DNA from 3 places in the Streptomyces sp. MK37H genome. Region 2 is predicted to be linked to each of the others. Evidence: riboswitches for the same ligand, from Rfam matches in the RefSeq annotation. Region 2 holds a riboswitch; each other region holds the start of a gene.
What was found. Region 2 has a riboswitch for cobalamin ahead of GWI24_RS46490 (CGNR zinc finger domain-containing protein). Riboswitches for the same ligand answer to the same signal wherever they lie in the genome.

Region 1 (5,574 bases), on a different contig from region 2:
CGTAGATCGGGGACGGGGAGGTCTCGCCGCGCATTGCCCGGTCCACCGCCTCGATCGCGGCCTTCCCCGCGAAGGCGGGCGCGTACGCCTTCCAGCTGGAGATCTCGCCCTTGCGGGACTGCCGGGTGGCGGTCGTGGTGTGCACCGTCTGCTGGACGGCCTGGTACACGGTCTCGGTGGGCAGCCGCAGCAGGGCGCCCAGGCCGCAGGCGGTGGCCGCGCCGAGGTGGGCCACGTGGTCGACGCGGTGCCGGTGCAGGCAGATGCCCTTGACCAGGGCGACCTGGACCTCGTACGCGGCGACGATGCCGCGCAGCAGGTCGGCGCCGGTGCGGCCGGTGTGCTGGGCGACGGCGAGCAGGGGCGGGATGTTGTCGCCGGGGTGGGAGTAGTCGGCGGCGAGGTAGGTGTCGTGGAAGTCCAACTCGCGCACGGCGGTGCCGTTCGCCCATGCGGCCCACTCCGGGGAGACCCGGCCGCGCACGCCGAAGACCGAGGCCCCGGGCGCGGTGGCCGGGTGGGCGGTGGCCTGGGCGCGGGCGACGGCGACCGGGCGGCGCAGCAGCGAGGCGATGGCGACCGCGACGTTGTCGATCACCCGGTTGACGGCCATCGCGGCGCTCTCGGCGTCCGGTTCCGCGGTGTCGGTGGCCACGGACGCGAGCTTCCAGGCGAGCTGGTGCTCGCGGGGCAGCCGGTCGGCGCTGGGGTGGACATGGACGTGGTGCTCGATCACGGGGCTCCTCGTACGTCGGTTGGTACCGGTGACGTGACTGAGCCTTCCCACCGACCGGCCGCGGGGCCACCACTCCAGGGCGTGGATTCGTACATGTCCGGGCAGGTGCCGTATCCGGTGGCCCCCCGCACCCCATGACACCGGCAGGAGGAGCGAGCATGACGGCGGTTCAGGGGATCGGACGTGCCCTCACAACGCCAGAGGGCCCTCGGATGGCTCCGGGGGCCCTCGTGCGTCTCGGTGTGGTCAGGGCCAGTTCGGGGCAGCCGCCATCGCCCGGCTCTCTTCCCCCTTCGCGGGCTTGGGGTTCAGCATCCGCTCGGCGAGCTCACCGAAGAGGAGGCCGAAGCCACCCCACAGGATCACCTGCATGGCGAGGGCGGACAGCCGGAACCGCCACAGGACGGTGGCCGGGAAGTCCGCCGGGACCTCGTTGATGACGGGCAGGAAGGCGAACGCCGGCCCGATGACGACGGCGAAGGCGGCCACCGCGGCGACGGTGGCGTACCAGGTGCCCAGCTTCGGGGCGAGCCGCTTGCCGAGGATGGTGGCGGCGATCGCCAGGAGCACGCTGAGCACCATCATCAGGAAGTACAGGGTCGTCCGCTTGCCGATGGTGTCGCCGTTGCCGACGGCGGGCGGGTTGGCCGGGTACTTCAGGAACGGCACGACATAGACCGCGAACAGCGCGCAGCCGGACAGCAGCAGCGCGGTGGCCCGCGGGCTGAAGCGGCCGACGCGCCCGAGGGCGACGCAGTAGGCGAGGGCGGCGATGCCGCCGAACGCGATCCCGTAGATCAGCACACCGGTGGCCAGGCCGGCGGTGGACTGCAGACTACGGGAGACGATCTCGACCTCGTGGTCATGCGCGGGGGCGTGGGCCTCCTCGAAGCCGATCGCGCGGTCGACGTTCGGCTCACCGAGGAAATAGGCGGCGATCAGGGCGAGCACACCGGCACCAAGACCGGCGAGCATGCCCCGCACCAGCAGGTTTCTTACTGTTGCGGAGTTCATGGGAGTGCGGCGTCCCTCGCCTCAGTGGCAGGGGAAGCCGAGCAGATGGCGGGCGTCATGCACCCACTCGTGGACACCCGAGCCGGAGACGACCGCGGTGGCGCCCTGCTCGGCGCCGACGAAGAACAGCAGAACCAGCATCAGGATGCCGAAGAAAACGCCCCAGGGAGCTATCGCCTTCAGCGGCAGCGTGGCGGGGAGGGCGGGAGTGGTGGCTGTCGGCTGGGCGACATGCTGCGCCATGACAGTGGCCTCCTAAGGGAGTTCGCGTCCCATCTCGGTGGTGCACAGGACGATGGCTGCGGGTCTGACTCACGGAACGTCCCCTTCGGATACGTCCCGTTCACAGTGGCGCGACCGTGCCGGATTCCCACCGGCTTCCGTCAGACCATCGTCGATATCGCACCGACGGTACCGCGTGTCGGATGCCTGGCCAAGACCGGCCACCTGGTGAGACGCCACCAGGACGCGCACGTCCTCACTCGTCGGCGCCGTAATGGGGGCTGTTGGGCGGCAGGAAATGGCCGCGGAGCCGGGTCAGCAGTTCGGAGCTCGGGCGCGACACCGGCCTCATCGAGATCCCCGCGCAGTGGGAGCTGGACGACTTCCCCCAGTTCGCCTACAACGACATCCCGGCGGAGCCGCGCGGCCAGGACCGCATCGCCGGCACCGACCTCACCCTCGACAACTGGCGGCGGGAGTTCGACGGCTACTACGCGCTACGGGCTCTGCTACGTCGTGATGATGCACCCGGAAGTCATGGGCAAGCCGAGCCGGGTGCTGCTGCTGCGCCGGCTGATCGAGCACATCCGCTCCCATGACGATGTGTGGTTCGCCACAGAACCCGCCCTGGCCGGACGGCGCCCGGTGCGCGGTCGTGGTGACGGTGAACCTCGACGCGGAGCTGTTCTGGCTGCGGCTGGACGAGTCCTGCCATGAGCGGCCCAAGACCCCGTCCATGGGCGAGTACGGCCCGAAGCGCGGTGCGCCCCGGATGCTCGACGCCCTCGAGGCGGCCGATGTCCGCGCCAGCTGGATGATCCCGACGACGGTGGCCGAGCGCTACCCCGGGACGGTGCGGGACGTGGCCGCCCGCGGCCATGAGATCGGCTCCCGCGGCGACGGCCTGGAGGACTACGCGACCCTCGACGCCGAGGGGCAGCGCCGCGCCATCGAGCGTTCCGCGCGGGTGCTGGAGGACATCTCCGGGCGGCGGCCCACCGGCTTCCGGCCGCCCTCCGCGGAGATCAGCGACGACACCGCCGGTGTGCTGAGCGAACTGGGGTTCACCTGGACCTCCCTGGCCCAGGGCGACGACCGGTGCGGATCGCCGGATACCGGCAGACCCTGGACGACTGGTGCGCCGAGTTCGACGCGTACCACGGCTACGGGCTGTGCTGTGTGATCACCCTGGAGCCGTCCTGCATCGGCAATCCGGGCCGGATCGGGGTGCTGGAGGAGTTCGTGGCGTATACGCGGCGGCGCCGGGACGTGTGGTTCGCCACCGGCGCCGAGGTGGCGCGGTGGTGGCGCTCCCTGGACCGCCCGAATGACCCCGGGTCCTCGGAGGAAGTACGTCACCGCACCGACCCGCGGCGCGCCGCGGCCATCTGACGGCGTCACACCACCGGCACACCGCCGACCGCGCGTCGCCTGTCACCAATGCCCCGGACATCCCACCTACAGTCGCGGTATGCGCATCGTCTCCCTGCTGCCCGCCGCGACCGACATCGTCGCCGAGCTCGGACTCGCCGAGCATCTGGCCGGCCGGACCCACGAATGCGACTGGCCGCCGGAAGCGGTGGCGGACATCCCCGTGGTGACCGCCACCGGCCTCGACCAGGACGCCCTCACCAGCCGGGAGATCTCCGACGCGGTCGGCGGCGCGACACACTCCGGGTCGTCGCTCTACACCCTCGACACCGAGGCGCTGGCGGCCCTGCGCCCCGATGTGGTGCTCACCCAGGACCTGTGCGAGGTGTGCGCCGTGTCGTATCAGAAGGTGAGCCGGGCCGTCCGGCTGCTGGACGCCGACACCCGCGTCCTCAGCCTTGAGCCACACACGCTCGACGACGTACTGGACTGCCTGGTGACGGTGGGTGAGCTGCTCGGCGTGCGCGAGCGCGCCGAGCGGCGCCGGGCCGACCTGCGCGACCGCCTCGAAGGCATCCGCCAGGCGGTGGCGGGCCGGGCCCGGCCCCGGGTCGTGGCGATCGAATGGCTCGACCCGCTGTGGCCCGCCGGACACTGGGTCCCCGACCAGATCGCCACCGCCGGAGGCGAACCGCTGCTCGCCGCGTCCGGTGCGCACACCAGCCCGATGACCTGGGAGGCGGTGCGCGCCGCACGGCCGGAGGTGGTGCTGGTCCTGCCGTGCGGCTTCCCGCCCGAGCGCACTCTGCGGGAGACGGACCTGCTCACCCGCCTGCCGGGCTGGACGGACCTGCCCGCCGTACGGACCGGGAGGGTCTGGGTGCTGGACGGCCCGGCCTACTTCAACCGCCCCGGCCCGCGCGTGGTGCGCGGAGCCGAGGTGCTGGCCCACGTCCTGCACGGCGTACGGGCCGGGGACGAGGTGACGGCGGCCGAGGCGCTCCCGTTCCCGGCCGCCCCGACCGGTGACCCGGACACCACGTCATGACGCATGTGCCGCGGGGGTCAGCCGCACCGTGAGGATTTGGAACGGGCGTAGTGCCACGGCCAGTTGGTCCTCGCCGGCCGCCGAGACCTCCGCGGGCCGCTCGGCCAGCGGGCGCTCCAGCAGGTCCGTGACCTGGACCCCGCCGAGCGGGAATCCCGTGCGCAGCACCGCCCGCGCCCGGCCGCCCAGCGACTCGTAGAGCCGCACCACCACATCGCCCGATCCGTCGTCGGCCAGCTTGACCGCCTCGACCGTGACCGCCGGATGGTCGCTGGTGATCACGGGGGCCGCCGGGGCCGCGGAGCCGATGCGCAGCGGCAGGTTCAGCGCGTACCCCTCCGCGATGGCGTCCTCGACCGTGGCGCCGGGCAGCAGCGCGTAGGTGAAGCGGTGCTTGCCCTGGTCCGCTTCCGGGTCGGGCACGCGCGGCGCCCGGACCAGGGAGAGGCGGACCGTCGTGGTCGTCCCGCCGTCCGACTCCCGCGTGGTGCGCGAGACATCGTGGCCGTACGTGGCGTCGTTGAGCACCGCGACCCCGTAGCCCGGCTCCCCGATGTGCACCCAGCGGTGGCCGTACACCTCGAAACGGGCCGCCTCCCAGCTGGTGTTGGTGTGGGTGGGGCGCTGCACATGGCCGAACTGGATCTCGGCGCGGGAGTGGTCGGCCCGCACATCGACCGGGAAGGCGGCCTTGAGGATCTTCTCCGCCTCGTGCCAGTCGATCTCCGTCTCGATGTCGATACGGCGGCTGCCCGCTCGCACCACGATGGTCTGCGCGATCCGCGAGCCCTTGCCGAAGTGGCGCTCCACGCGCAGCGCCCCCAGCAGCGGGCCGTCCTCGGCCACCGTGATGGACTCGGCGTCGGTGAGGTCCGTGTAGCGGTTCCGGTAGTGCTTGTCGATGTCCCAGGCGTCCCAGTAGTTGGGCAGGTCGCTGTGGAGGCGGAGCAGGTTGCCCGCCGCGTCCGGCGCGAGCACCTCGCGGTCGGCCGCCAGGTCGCGTACGGACGCGATGGTGCCGTCCTCCGCGAGCTCCACCCGCACCAGGCCGTTGTCCAGCACCCGGCCGTCGACGGTGACCGGCCGCGGGGGCGTCCCCCGCGGGACGAGCGGTGCGCTGCCGTTCGCCGGGACCCGCGTCCACACGGCCACCGAACCGTCCGCGAGCCGCTGCCCGTCCGTG
Region 2 (5,574 bases):
CGACGGCGATGGAGTCGAGCGGCTGGCCGGTGGGCCGGTCGGAGTACCCGTAGCCCGGAATGTCGGGCACGACCACGTCGAACGCGTCGGCGGGGTCGGCGCCGTGCGCACCGGGGTCGGTGAGGTGCGGGATGACCTTCGTATAGCGCCAGAACGAGTCCGGCCAGCCATGGCTGAGCACCAGCGGCAGAGCGGGTCCGGCCGGGGCGGCGGCCCGGATGTGGGCGAAGTGGATCCCGAGACCGCCGAGCCGGACACGGAACCGGGGCAGCCGGGCGAGCGCCGCCTCCTGCGCCGCCCAGTCGAACCCGTCCGCCCAGTAGGCGACGAGCTCACGGAGGTAGGCGAGGTCGGTCCCGAGCGCCCACCCGGCGTCCTCGGGCGCGTCCGGCCAGCGCGTCGCGCGCAGCCGCGCGCGGAGGTCCTCGAGGGCGGCGGGGTCGGTCCGCGGGGTGAAGGGCTCGGGTCGGGGCATGGCGTCCGGCATGCCACGTACCCTACAAGCCGCCCATGTCAGTCGTCTGGGATGCCGGCCAGCCGTACTCATCCGGAGCCGGGTCGCCGCGGGGCGATTCAGGTCGATTGGCGGCGGCGATACGCTTGCGTCTTCGCGCGGTTGCCGCACAGCTGGGGTGAACACCATTTGGCCCGGCCGGGGCGGGAGTTGTCGTAGAACACCCATTGGCAGTCGGGGGCCGGACACATCCTGAGCCGATGCCAGGTCCCGTTCACCGTGGCGGTCAGCGCGGACATGACGATGTGCGCGAGGGCGGTGTCCACGGGGTCGGCGGCGATGGTCAGGTGGGCGCCGTGACCGGCCGTCAGTGTGACGTGGAAGGAGTAGCCGACCGGGGCATCGCCGCCCTGGCCGTCACCCTCGGCGTCCTGGCGCAGCGCGGCACGCAGGGCCGTGCGCAGCTCGTGGGCTCTGGTCAGGTGGCCCTGATGGGCGGGTGCGCCGCGACTGACCGGCCCGGTCGGTCAGTCCGCCGGGCTCCAGGGCCGCGTCGACGGCCCGGGTGTCCGCGTCGTCATGGCCGGAGCCACCGCACGCGGTGAGCAGCAGGCGGGGGCGAGCAGGAACTCCGCGGTACGGCGGGCGGAGCGGAGCACGGGCAGCCTCGGCGGTCGGGACTCGTACGCGGAGCCTGGCCTACGGACGTCCTCCGCGCACCGGGCGCGGAGGTGCCGGCAGGTCTTCGGACTCGGACTCGTCCGGACGGGGCCGGACGGGGCCCCTTCCCGGTGCTCGTTCGCGACGGCCCCACGGCCGTCACGGACTCCTCCCAGTGGTGTCACATGCCCCGCCCGTCCCCCTCACCGCTGCCTCACCGCTGCGCGTCAGTTCCGGATTCGCACCGGATTCCCTGGCCTCGGATGTGGCACGACTGGCTCCCCGAGACCACCAACAGCGTCGAACGGCCACGTCTCACGGTCAGTTCGGCCGCCGGCGGGCCTGCTTCACCTCGCGGTCCACGGCCCAGGCGTCGCCGACCGGCCCGAGGTGGCCGAGCTTGTCGGGGTTGACCACCGTGCGAATCGTCTGGATCTGCCCGTCGAGCACATCGAGGACCAGGGTGTGGAGCACCTTGCCGTCCCGGTCGCGGAAGATCGCGCCGGGCTGGCCGTTGACCTCGCGCGGCTCCAACGACACATCGATCCGCAGCAGCCAGGGAAAGACATTGCCCAGCAACCGCGCCACGTTCTCCGCGCCCATGACGGCCCTGGCCAGCTGCGGGGCCTTGCCGCCACCGTCCCCGACCAGCCGCACATCGGCGGCCAGCAGCTTCCGCAGCCCGCCCACATCGCCGTCCTTCAGCGCGTCGAAGAACCGCGTGGCCAGCTCCTGCCGCTCCTGCCGGTCCGCCGCGAACCGCGGCCGCCCGGCCTGCATGTGGCGCCGCGCCCGCACCAGCAACTGCCGGCATGCCGCCTCCGACCGCCCCACCGCCGTGGCGATCTCGTCGAACCCGAAGGCGAACACCTCCCGCAGCACGAACACCGCCCGCTCCAGCGGGCTGAGCCGCTCCAGGAGCAGCAGCGCCGCCATCGACACCGAGTCGGCCAGTTCCACCGCCCGGGCCGGATCCTGATACGGATCGCTGAGCAGCGGCTCGGGGAACCACGGGCCCACGTACTCCTCCCGTCGCACCCGCGCGGAGCGCAGCACATCGATCGAGATGCGCGTCACCGTGGCCGACAGATACGCCTTGGCCGACGTGGGCCGGGTGGCCGAGCCGTCGAAGCGCAGCCAGGTTTCCTGCACCGCGTCCTCGGCCTCGCTCACACTGCCCAGGATCCGGTAGGCGATCGAGAACAGCAGCGGCCGCAGCTCCTCGAACTCCTCGACCTTGCTCACGCCGATTCCCCCCTGAACGACCGGCCGGACAGACTGGCGCCGATCAATGGAACTGCCCGACCTGGTAGTTGCCCGCCGGCTGCTGGGTGATGACGTTCAGCCGGTTCACCATGTTCATGAACGAGACCAGGATCACCAGGGCGGTGAGCTGCTCCTCGTCATAGTGCTTGGCGGCGTTCGCCCACACCTCGTCGCTGACGCCACCGGCCGCGTCCGCGACCCGGGTCCCCGCCTCCGCCAGCTCCAGCGCGGCACGCTCGGCGTCGGTGAAGACGGTGGCCTCCCGCCATGCCGCCACCAGGTTGAGCCGCACGGCGGTCTCACCGGCCGCGGCGGCTTCCTTGGTGTGCATGTCGAGGCAGACGGCGCAGCCGTTGATCTGGCTCACGCGCAGCGCCACCAGCTCCTGCGTGGCGGGCGGCAGCGGCGAGTCCTTGACCGCCCTCCCGGCCGCCATGACGGGCTTGAGGACCTTGCCCGCGGTCAGGCTGGCGGAGTAGTTCAGTCGCGCGTCCATGGTGTGCTCCTCCGTGGTTGTCAGTGGCTACACCCCTGAGACGAGGTGGCCCGACCCCCTGTGACATGGACACATGTGACCTGCGTCTCCCCGCCACCGGGCCCACTGGGCCAAACAGTTGTACGCTACGGCTCGGTCCGATCAACGGAATACAACGGGGAGACAGAGATCATCGTGAGCGAGCGCACCGGCAGAATACGTTCCCCTCGTGCCTACTCCGCCGTCTCGGGGGTGCTCACCGGGACAATCGCCCTGTACATCGCGCTTGTCGCCTTCGGTAACATCACCGACTTCGACACCAATCAGCAATTCGTCCGCCATGTTCTGGCGATGGACACCACATTCAAGGACGACGACCTGATGTGGCGGGCCATCAAGTCCACCGCGCTCCAGGACACCGCCTACGTCGCCATCATCGTCTGGGAGAGCATCGCCGCCCTCGTCCTCCTCGCCGCGACGGCCATGTGGGGCGCGGGATTGCGCGGAGGCAGCGTCCGCCGCGCTCGTCAGGCCAGCACCGTGGGGCTGTTGATGCTGATGGTGCTGTTCGGCGCCGGGTTCATCGCCATCGGCGGCGAATGGTTCGCCATGTGGCAGTCCAAGCAGTGGAACGGCCTGGAGGCCGCCACGCGTGTCTTCCTGATCTCCGGGATCGTGCTGCTGCTCATTCACCTGCTCGCGACCGAGCGGACCGAGACCGACTCCGCGGACTGACCGGGACTCCACGGACTGATCGAGCGGTCGGAAGCCGCCCCGCTCCCCCTCGGAAGTGACAACGGACTCGTCGTTGCCGCGGACTCTTGACAGTGACCTGAGTCACCTTTAACGTCCGCAGCAACGCTCCGTGAGAGCGCTCTCTCGACGGCCCCGCGTGACCACACCGCTGGGCTCTCTCCCGCTCTTTCGCTCTTCCCGTGTGCGCACGGAAAGGAGAGTCATGTCGCCTACACCTCCGCGCTTCCCGCCGTTACGGCGCGCCCTCGGCCGCTGGCGAGCTCCGGGTGTCGTCCTCGCCGCCGTCGGCCTCATCCTGTCCCTGCTGTCCACCGGCTCGGCCAGTGCGCGGGCCGAGTTCCGCGCCACCGACAAGGTCGCGTCGAGCCCGCGGAGCACCAAAGAACTGGTGCGCGTCGCGGAGTTCGTCGCCGAGTGCCCGTTCACCCATCGGCTGCCGGACGACCCGATCGTGTTCCCGGGGCTCCCCGGCGCCTCCCATATGCACAGCTTCTTCGGCAACGACTCGACCAACGCACACACCGATCTGGCCGCCCTGAAGAGGGGCCGGACCAGCTGCAGCCCGACCGCCGACCTGTCGTCGTACTGGACCCCCACCCTCTACGCCAACGGCAAGGAGGTCGAACCCACCGGCACCACCTTCTACTACCTCGGTGAAGGCGTGCGCGACGATGTGATCGCGACCATCAAGCCGCTCCCCGAGGGGCTGCGGATCGTGGCGGGCAACGCCAAGGCCACCGGGGTCGGCGACCCCACGTCCATCGCACGCTGGTCGTGCCTGCACCACGGAGAGGTCAACCCCTCCAAGGACTTCGTGAACTGCCCGTCCGACTCGATGCTGGAGTCCTACCTCGACTTCCCCCAGTGCTGGAACGGGAAGGATCTGGACTCCCCCGACCACAAGAGCCACATGGCGTACCCGGTCGGTGGCCAGTGCCCGGCGACCCACCCGGTGGCCGTGCCGAAACTGCGCCAGGTGCTCCGCTACCCGGTCAACGGCGACCCCGCGCGGCTCAAGCTGGCATCGGGCGCCGGATACACCATGCATGGTGACTTCTTCAACGCCTGGCCCGAGGACGAGATGGCCCGGCGGGTGCGTGACTGCATCAATGTGATCGTCAAGTGTGGCGCCGACGGCCGTCCCTGACCGGGAAGGAGAACGCACAGCCCGGCAGGACGGCCCCGCCCTGCCGGTGGGCGGAGCCCCGTGACGGGGGGCTCCGCCCACACCCACACCCACACCCACGAGTGACGAGGGGAGTCGGCATGACAGCGGCCACCGCCGTGCGGCGCGCGGCGTCCGTAGCGGTGCTGGTGGTGCTGCTCGCCGCGGGATGCGGCGAGGGCAGCGGGAAGCCGTCGGGCGAGGCGCCGTCCACGTCGGCGGCGCGGCACCCCGCCACGGGGGCCCCGAGCGGGCAGGCGACGTCGGGGACGTTCAACTCCAGCGACATCGGCTGGATCCAGCTGATGATCGCGATGGACGACCAGGTGGTGCTCCTGCTGGACCTGGTCCCGGGCCGCTCCTCCGACGCGGCGGTGGAGAAGTGGGCGAAACCGGTGGCCACCGCCTGTCGCGGCGAACTCGTCCGGCTGCGGAAGCTGCTCGCCCGGGCGGGCGTACCCGACACCAATCCCCACGAGGGGCACGACATGCCCGGCATGGTGACGGAGGACGAACTGCGCACCATCGAGCGGGCGAAGGGCACCGCCTTCGACGCGCTCTTCCTCGCGGCCATGCGCGAACACCTCGACCAGGCGGCGAAGATCGCCCACTCGGAGCGCTCGGCCGGCGCCGATCCGGCCACCAAGAAACTGGCCGCGAGCGTGGAGCGGACATCGCACACCTGGCGCGCCCGCCTCCCTTAGGGCCTCCCGGGCGGCGGTGGCCGCACCACGGGCCCCGCTACAGCGTGTTGGCGCCGGTCAGCTGGGGCGAGTACGCCAGGCACACGGGCGGCGG
Region 3 (5,574 bases), on a different contig from region 2:
CGAATGCGTGCCAAGGGGTATGGCTTGCCGTCGCCCGTCATGCCTCTAATGAGTGATATCGGCAGCGCCGACCCAGCAGTGACATCGGCAGCGCCGACCCAGCAGTGACATCGGCCGTGCCGACCCCCGTATGACCACCCGGGGAAGAGCCGACCCCCGTATGACCACCCGGGGAGGAAACGATCCGATGAGCCTCGCCGCGTTCCTTCTCGCCCTCGGCACCACCTGCCGGATCACCCGCTTCATCACCAAGGACACCCTGGCGGCCGGGTTCAGGATCTGGGTCGCCGACCGCTTCGGCGACGACTCCCGCCCCACCTACCTGGTCAACTGCGGCTGGTGCACCAGCACATGGGTGGCCGCCGCGATCGCCGTCTACGCCTCCTTGCTGCACACCACCGCGTGGTTCCACCTCCCGGCCACCGCCCTGACGCTCTCCTACCTGGCCGGTGTCGCCTCGCGATGGCTGGACTGACCCACCGCCCCCCACAACGACCCGAGGGAAAGGAAGGGCAACCATGGCCTGCAACTGCGGCGGAACAGCGGCTCAATGGCCGCCTCAACCCGTTGTCGTCTATGAGCTGACACTGCCGGACGGTACGGTCCGGCGCTACGTCACCCACCAGGAAGCCGACGCCGCCAACAAGCGCGCGGGCTCCACCGGAGTGATCACCGCCGTCACCCAGTGACGCCGAGGACCCACACCCCGCGCCCGGCGACCCGGCTGTCAGTGGTCTGCGGCAGACTGCGGGCATGGACATCACGATCAGACGCGCGCGGGACGAGGAGCTGGACGGAATCGGAGAGCTCACCGCACAGGTGTATCTGGGGGACGGCCTCCTGGACTTCGGGGACAGTGATCCTTATCTCGCCACCCTGCGCGACGCCCGCCGCCGGGCCGCCGAGGCCGAGCTGCTGGTCGCGGCGGACGCGGCGGGCGACGAGGTCCTGGGCGCCGTGGCGTTCGCCGTGCACGGCGGGGCGTACGCGGAGCTGGCCCGCCCCGGCGAGGGCGAGTTCCGGATGCTGGCCGTCCGCCCCGAGTCCCGCCGCCGCGGCGCCGCCGAAGCGCTCGTGCGAGCCTGCCTGGACCGGGCCCGCGCACTGGGCCTGCGGCGAATAGTGATCAGCAGCCAGCGGTCGATGACCGCCGCCCACCGCCTGTACGAGCGGCTGGGCTTCACCCGTGCCCCGGAGCGCGACTGGGCGCCCCTGCCCGGCACGGACCTCACCCTCTGGGCCTTCACCGTGGAGCTGTGACGCCCCGCGCCGCACGCCCCAGGTCACGGGCCACCTCCGGAACGCATTAGCACATTCATGCGAAACTCCGCAGCTCCGACACAAGATATGGGGGTGCGTGCGTCGGCCGACACAAGATGTATGCTCGTCCTCGCTGTCGCCACAGGGGAATCCGGTGGGAATCCGGAACTGTCCCGCAACGGTGTACGTGTGCGCTCAATTCGGCGTGCCCGTGAGTCCGAGCACCTGCCGACAGCCCTGTGAACACGTCCCCCGGCCTCGAGGGTTGGGCCGATGGACGCTGCGTGGTGTGCCTGGCGTACGAGGAGTGCGGCATCGGCATGCCCGTACGCGCCCATCGCACCACCCCTCGCGGTCCAGCCGAGCGAGGGAGAGCACCTCAGTGACCATCGCGCCCGCCGATCCGGTTTCAGCGCAGGCGGCTTCTCAGGCAGCGGACGACGCGCCCGGGACCGCCCTGCTACGGACTCTTACCGGACTCACCGCCGACCTGCCCGCCACCGACCCCGGCAAGGTCGCGGCCGCCGCCCTGCGCGGCCGTCATCCCGGCTCGGACGAGGCGGAGTTGCGCACGCTCGCGACCGAGGCGGCGGCCGGGCTGATCGCCGAGGAGCCGGAGTACTCGCGGCTCGCGGCGCGGCTGCTGGCGCTCACCATCACGGAGGAGGCGGCCGGGCAGGGCGCGGTCTCCTTCTCCACCTCCGTCCAGGTGGGCCACCGCGAGGGCCTGCTCGCCGACTCCACCGCGGAGTTCGCCGCCGCCCACGCCGAGCGGCTGGACGCGCTGGTGGAGCGGGCCCTGGCCGACGGCGCCGACAACCGTTTCGGCTACTTCGGGCTGCGTACCCTCTACAGCCGCTATCTGCTGCGCCACCCGATCACCCGTCAGGTGATCGAGACCCCGCAGCACTTCCTGCTGCGCGTGGCCTGCGGGCTCGCCGAGAACCTCTCGGAGCGGGCGCTGGACGATGTGGCCGAGCTCTACCGGCTGACCAGCACGCTGTCGTACCTGCCCAGCTCCCCCACGCTGTTCAACTCCGGCACCCGGCATCCGCAGATGTCGTCCTGCTATCTGCTGGACTCGCCGCTGGACGAGCTGGACTCGATCTACAACCGCTACCACCAGGTGGCGCGGCTGTCGAAGCACGCGGGCGGCATCGGCCTGTCCTACTCCCGCATCCGGGCCCGCGGTTCGCTGATCCGGGGCACCAACGGGCACTCCAACGGCATCGTGCCGTTCCTGCGCACGCTCGACGCCTCGGTGGCCGCCGTCAACCAGGGCGGCCGGCGCAAGGGCGCGGCCTGTGTCTACCTGGAGACCTGGCACGCGGACCTCGAGGAGTTCCTGGAGCTGCGGGACAACACGGGCGAGGACGCCCGCCGCACCCACAACCTCAACATCGCCCACTGGATCCCGGACGAGTTCATGCGCCGGGTCGAGGCGGACGCCGACTGGTCGCTGTTCTCCCCGGCCGACGCGCCCGATCTGGTGGACCTGTGGGGCGAGGAGTTCGACGCCGCGTACCGCAGGGCCGAGGCCGAGGGGAAGGCCGTCAAGCAGGTCCCGGCGCGCCAGCTGTACGCCCGGATGATGCGCACCCTCGCGCAGACCGGCAACGGCTGGATGACGTTCAAGGACGCCGCCAACCGCACCGCCAACCAGACCGCCGAGCCCGGCAGGGTCGTCCACTCCTCCAACCTCTGCACCGAGATCCTGGAGGTCACCGACGACGGCGAGACCGCCGTGTGCAACCTCGGATCGGTCAACCTCGCCGCCCACCTGGGCGAGGACGGGCAGCTGGACTGGGAGCGCCTCGACGCCACCGTCCACACCGCCGTGACCTTCCTCGACCGCGTGGTGGACATCAACTTCTACCCCACGGAGGAGGCCGGGGCCTCCAACTCTCGCTGGCGCCCGGTGGGTCTGGGCCTCATGGGGCTCCAGGACGTCTTCTTCCGGCTGCGGCTGCCGTTCGACTCGCCCGAGGCCACGGCGCTCTCCACGCGGATCTCCGAGCGCATCATGCTCGCCGCGTACGAGGCGTCCTGCGAGCTCGCCGAGCGCCACGGCCCGCACCCCGCCTGGGCCGAGACCCGCACCGCGCGCGGTGTGCTGCACCCGGACCACTACCCGGACGCGGTGGCCACCTGGCCGGAGCGCTGGCAGGCGCTGCGCACCCGGATGGCGAAGTCCGGGATGCGGAACTCGCTGCTGCTGGCGATCGCGCCGACCGCGACCATCGCCTCCATCGCGGGCGTCTACGAGTGCATCGAGCCGCAGGTCTCCAACCTCTTCAAGCGCGAAACGCTCAGCGGGGAGTTCCTGCAGGTCAACTCCTACCTGGTGGACGACCTCAAGAAGCTGGGCGTCTGGGACGCCCAGACCCGTGAGGCGCTGCGCGAGGCGGGCGGCTCGGTGCAGGACTTCTCCTGGGTGCCCGCGGACGTACGGGAGCTGTACCGCACCGCGTGGGAGATCCCGCAGCGCGCCCTGATCGACATGGCGGCGGCCCGCACCCCGTACCTCGACCAGAGCCAGTCGCTGAACCTCTTCATGGCCTCGCCGACCATCGGCAAGCTCAGCTCGATGTACGCGTACGCCTGGAAGCGCGGCATCAAGACCACGTACTACCTGCGCTCGCGTCCGGCCACCCGGATCGCCCAGAGCGCCCGGGGCGGCGCCGCCGCGGCCGCCCCCGCCGTCACCGTTCCCGCGCAAGCGGCCCCGGTCGAGGCCGACGCGATCGCCTGCTCCCTGGAAAACCCCGAGTCCTGCGAGGCCTGCCAGTAATGCCCACCGCATCCGAGATGACCACCGCGAACACCTCGGCCGAGCACCACAAGAACCTGCTCGACCCGGGCTTCGAACTCACCCTGCGGCCGATGCGGTACCCGCAGTTCTACGACCGCTACCGCGACGCGATCAAGAACACCTGGACGGTGGAGGAGGTCGACCTCCACTCCGACGTCGCCGACCTCGCCAAGCTCTCCCCCGGTGAGCAGCATCTGATCGGCCGTCTGGTCGCCTTCTTCGCGACCGGCGACTCGATCGTGGCCAACAACCTGGTGCTGACGCTCTACAAGCACATCAACTCCCCCGAGGCGCGGCTGTATCTGTCGCGGCAGCTCTTCGAGGAGGCGGTGCACGTCCAGTTCTATCTGACGCTGCTGGACACCTACCTCCCCGACCCGGACGACCGCGCCGCGGCCTTCGCCGCCGTCGAGAACATCCCCTCCATCCGGGAGAAGGCGGAGTTCTGCTTCCGCTGGATGGACTCGGTGGAGAAGATCGAGCGGCTGGAGACCAAGGAGGACCGCCGCCGCTTCCTGCTCAACCTGATCTGCTTCGCGGCCTGCATCGAGGGGCTGTTCTTCTACGGCGCCTTCGCCTACGTGTACTGGCTCCGCTCGCGCGGGCTGCTGCACGGCCTGGCGACGGGCACCAACTGGGTGTTCCGCGACGAGTCGATGCACATGGAGTTCGCCTTCTCGGTCGTGGACACCGTCCGCGAGGAGGAGCCGGACCTCTTCGACGACGAGCTCCAGCGGCAGGTCACCGACATGCTGAAGGAGGCCGTCGAGGCGGAGCTCCAGTTCGCCCGCGATCTGTGCGGGGACGGGCTGCCGGGCATGAACACCGCGTCGATGCAGGAGTATCTGCAGTGCGTGGCCGACCAGCGCCTGCAGCGGCTCGGCTTCGCCCCGGTCTTCGGCTCGGAGAACCCGTTCTCCTTCATGGAGCTGCAGAACGTCCAGGAGCTGACCAACTTCTTCGAGCGGCGCGCCTCGGCGTACCAGGTCGCGGTCGAGGGGTCGGTCGCCTTCGACGACGACTTCTGATGTCGGGCTTCTGATGTCAGGCTTCTGATGTCGGACGAGTTCTGACATCAACAGGGCGGGCCGGATTCCGAGGGGTCCGGCCCGCCCTGTGAGGTACGGCACACTCAGTCGTTCGGCACCGTCTCATAGCGGGCGGTGCCCTCGGCCATCTGCTTCAGCACATCCTTACGGTCGCGCTTGGAGAGCCGGTCGATGTAGAGGTAGCCGTAGAGGTGGTCGGTCTCGTGCTGGAGGCAGCGCGCGAAGTAGCCGGTGCCGCGCACCGCGATCGGCTCGCCGTCGAGGTCCTGGCCGCGCACCACCGCGTAGTCGGGGCGGGCCAGCTCCGCGTACGCCGTGGGGACCGACAGACAGCCCTCGTTGGAGTCGTCCAGCACCCGGCGCTCGGCGGGCAGCTCCTCCAGCACCGGGTTGCACACCACGCCCACATGGCGAACGCCCTCGTCGTCCATGCAGTCGTAGACGAAGACCTTG

Region 1: it holds a riboswitch for cobalamin, as region 2 does, so the genes downstream of both, GWI24_RS04150 (CbtB-domain containing protein) here and GWI24_RS46490 (CGNR zinc finger domain-containing protein) in region 2, are expected to answer to the same signal.
Region 3: it holds a riboswitch for cobalamin, as region 2 does, so the genes downstream of both, GWI24_RS38485 (ribonucleoside-diphosphate reductase subunit alpha) here and GWI24_RS46490 (CGNR zinc finger domain-containing protein) in region 2, are expected to answer to the same signal.

Annotation. Positions count from the first base shown of each region.
Region 1 covers NZ_JAAAYH010000015.1:12,502-18,075, forward strand. The annotation lists gene GWI24_RS04140 (MmgE/PrpD family protein) at 1-736, opposite strand, end outside; gene GWI24_RS04145 (CbtA family protein) at 983-1,750, opposite strand; gene GWI24_RS04150 (CbtB-domain containing protein) at 1,772-1,993, opposite strand; cobalamin riboswitch at 2,033-2,184, opposite strand; gene GWI24_RS04155 (hypothetical protein) at 2,257-2,571, shown strand; gene GWI24_RS04160 (polysaccharide deacetylase family protein) at 2,568-3,155, shown strand; gene GWI24_RS04165 (hypothetical protein) at 3,152-3,364, shown strand; gene GWI24_RS04170 (cobalamin-binding protein) at 3,444-4,391, shown strand; gene GWI24_RS04175 (glycoside hydrolase family 38 C-terminal domain-containing protein) at 4,386-5,574, opposite strand, start outside.
Region 2 covers NZ_JAAAYH010000047.1:5,615-11,188, forward strand. The annotation lists gene GWI24_RS09840 (epoxide hydrolase family protein) at 1-487, opposite strand, end outside; gene GWI24_RS46490 (CGNR zinc finger domain-containing protein) at 574-780, opposite strand; cobalamin riboswitch at 1,173-1,408, opposite strand; gene GWI24_RS09850 (RNA polymerase sigma-70 factor) at 1,436-2,359, opposite strand; gene GWI24_RS09855 (carboxymuconolactone decarboxylase family protein) at 2,403-2,876, opposite strand; gene GWI24_RS09860 (DUF2165 domain-containing protein) at 3,051-3,590, shown strand; gene GWI24_RS09865 (DUF1996 domain-containing protein) at 3,814-4,758, shown strand; gene GWI24_RS09870 (DUF305 domain-containing protein) at 4,878-5,480, shown strand; gene GWI24_RS09875 (hypothetical protein) at 5,518-5,574, opposite strand, start outside.
Region 3 covers NZ_JAAAYH010000485.1:553-6,126, forward strand. The annotation lists gene GWI24_RS38470 (hypothetical protein) at 188-475, shown strand; gene GWI24_RS38475 (hypothetical protein) at 519-689, shown strand; gene GWI24_RS38480 (GNAT family N-acetyltransferase) at 754-1,260, shown strand; cobalamin riboswitch at 1,347-1,508, shown strand; gene GWI24_RS38485 (ribonucleoside-diphosphate reductase subunit alpha) at 1,643-4,051, shown strand; gene GWI24_RS38490 (ribonucleotide-diphosphate reductase subunit beta) at 4,069-5,100, shown strand; gene def (peptide deformylase) at 5,205-5,574, opposite strand, start outside.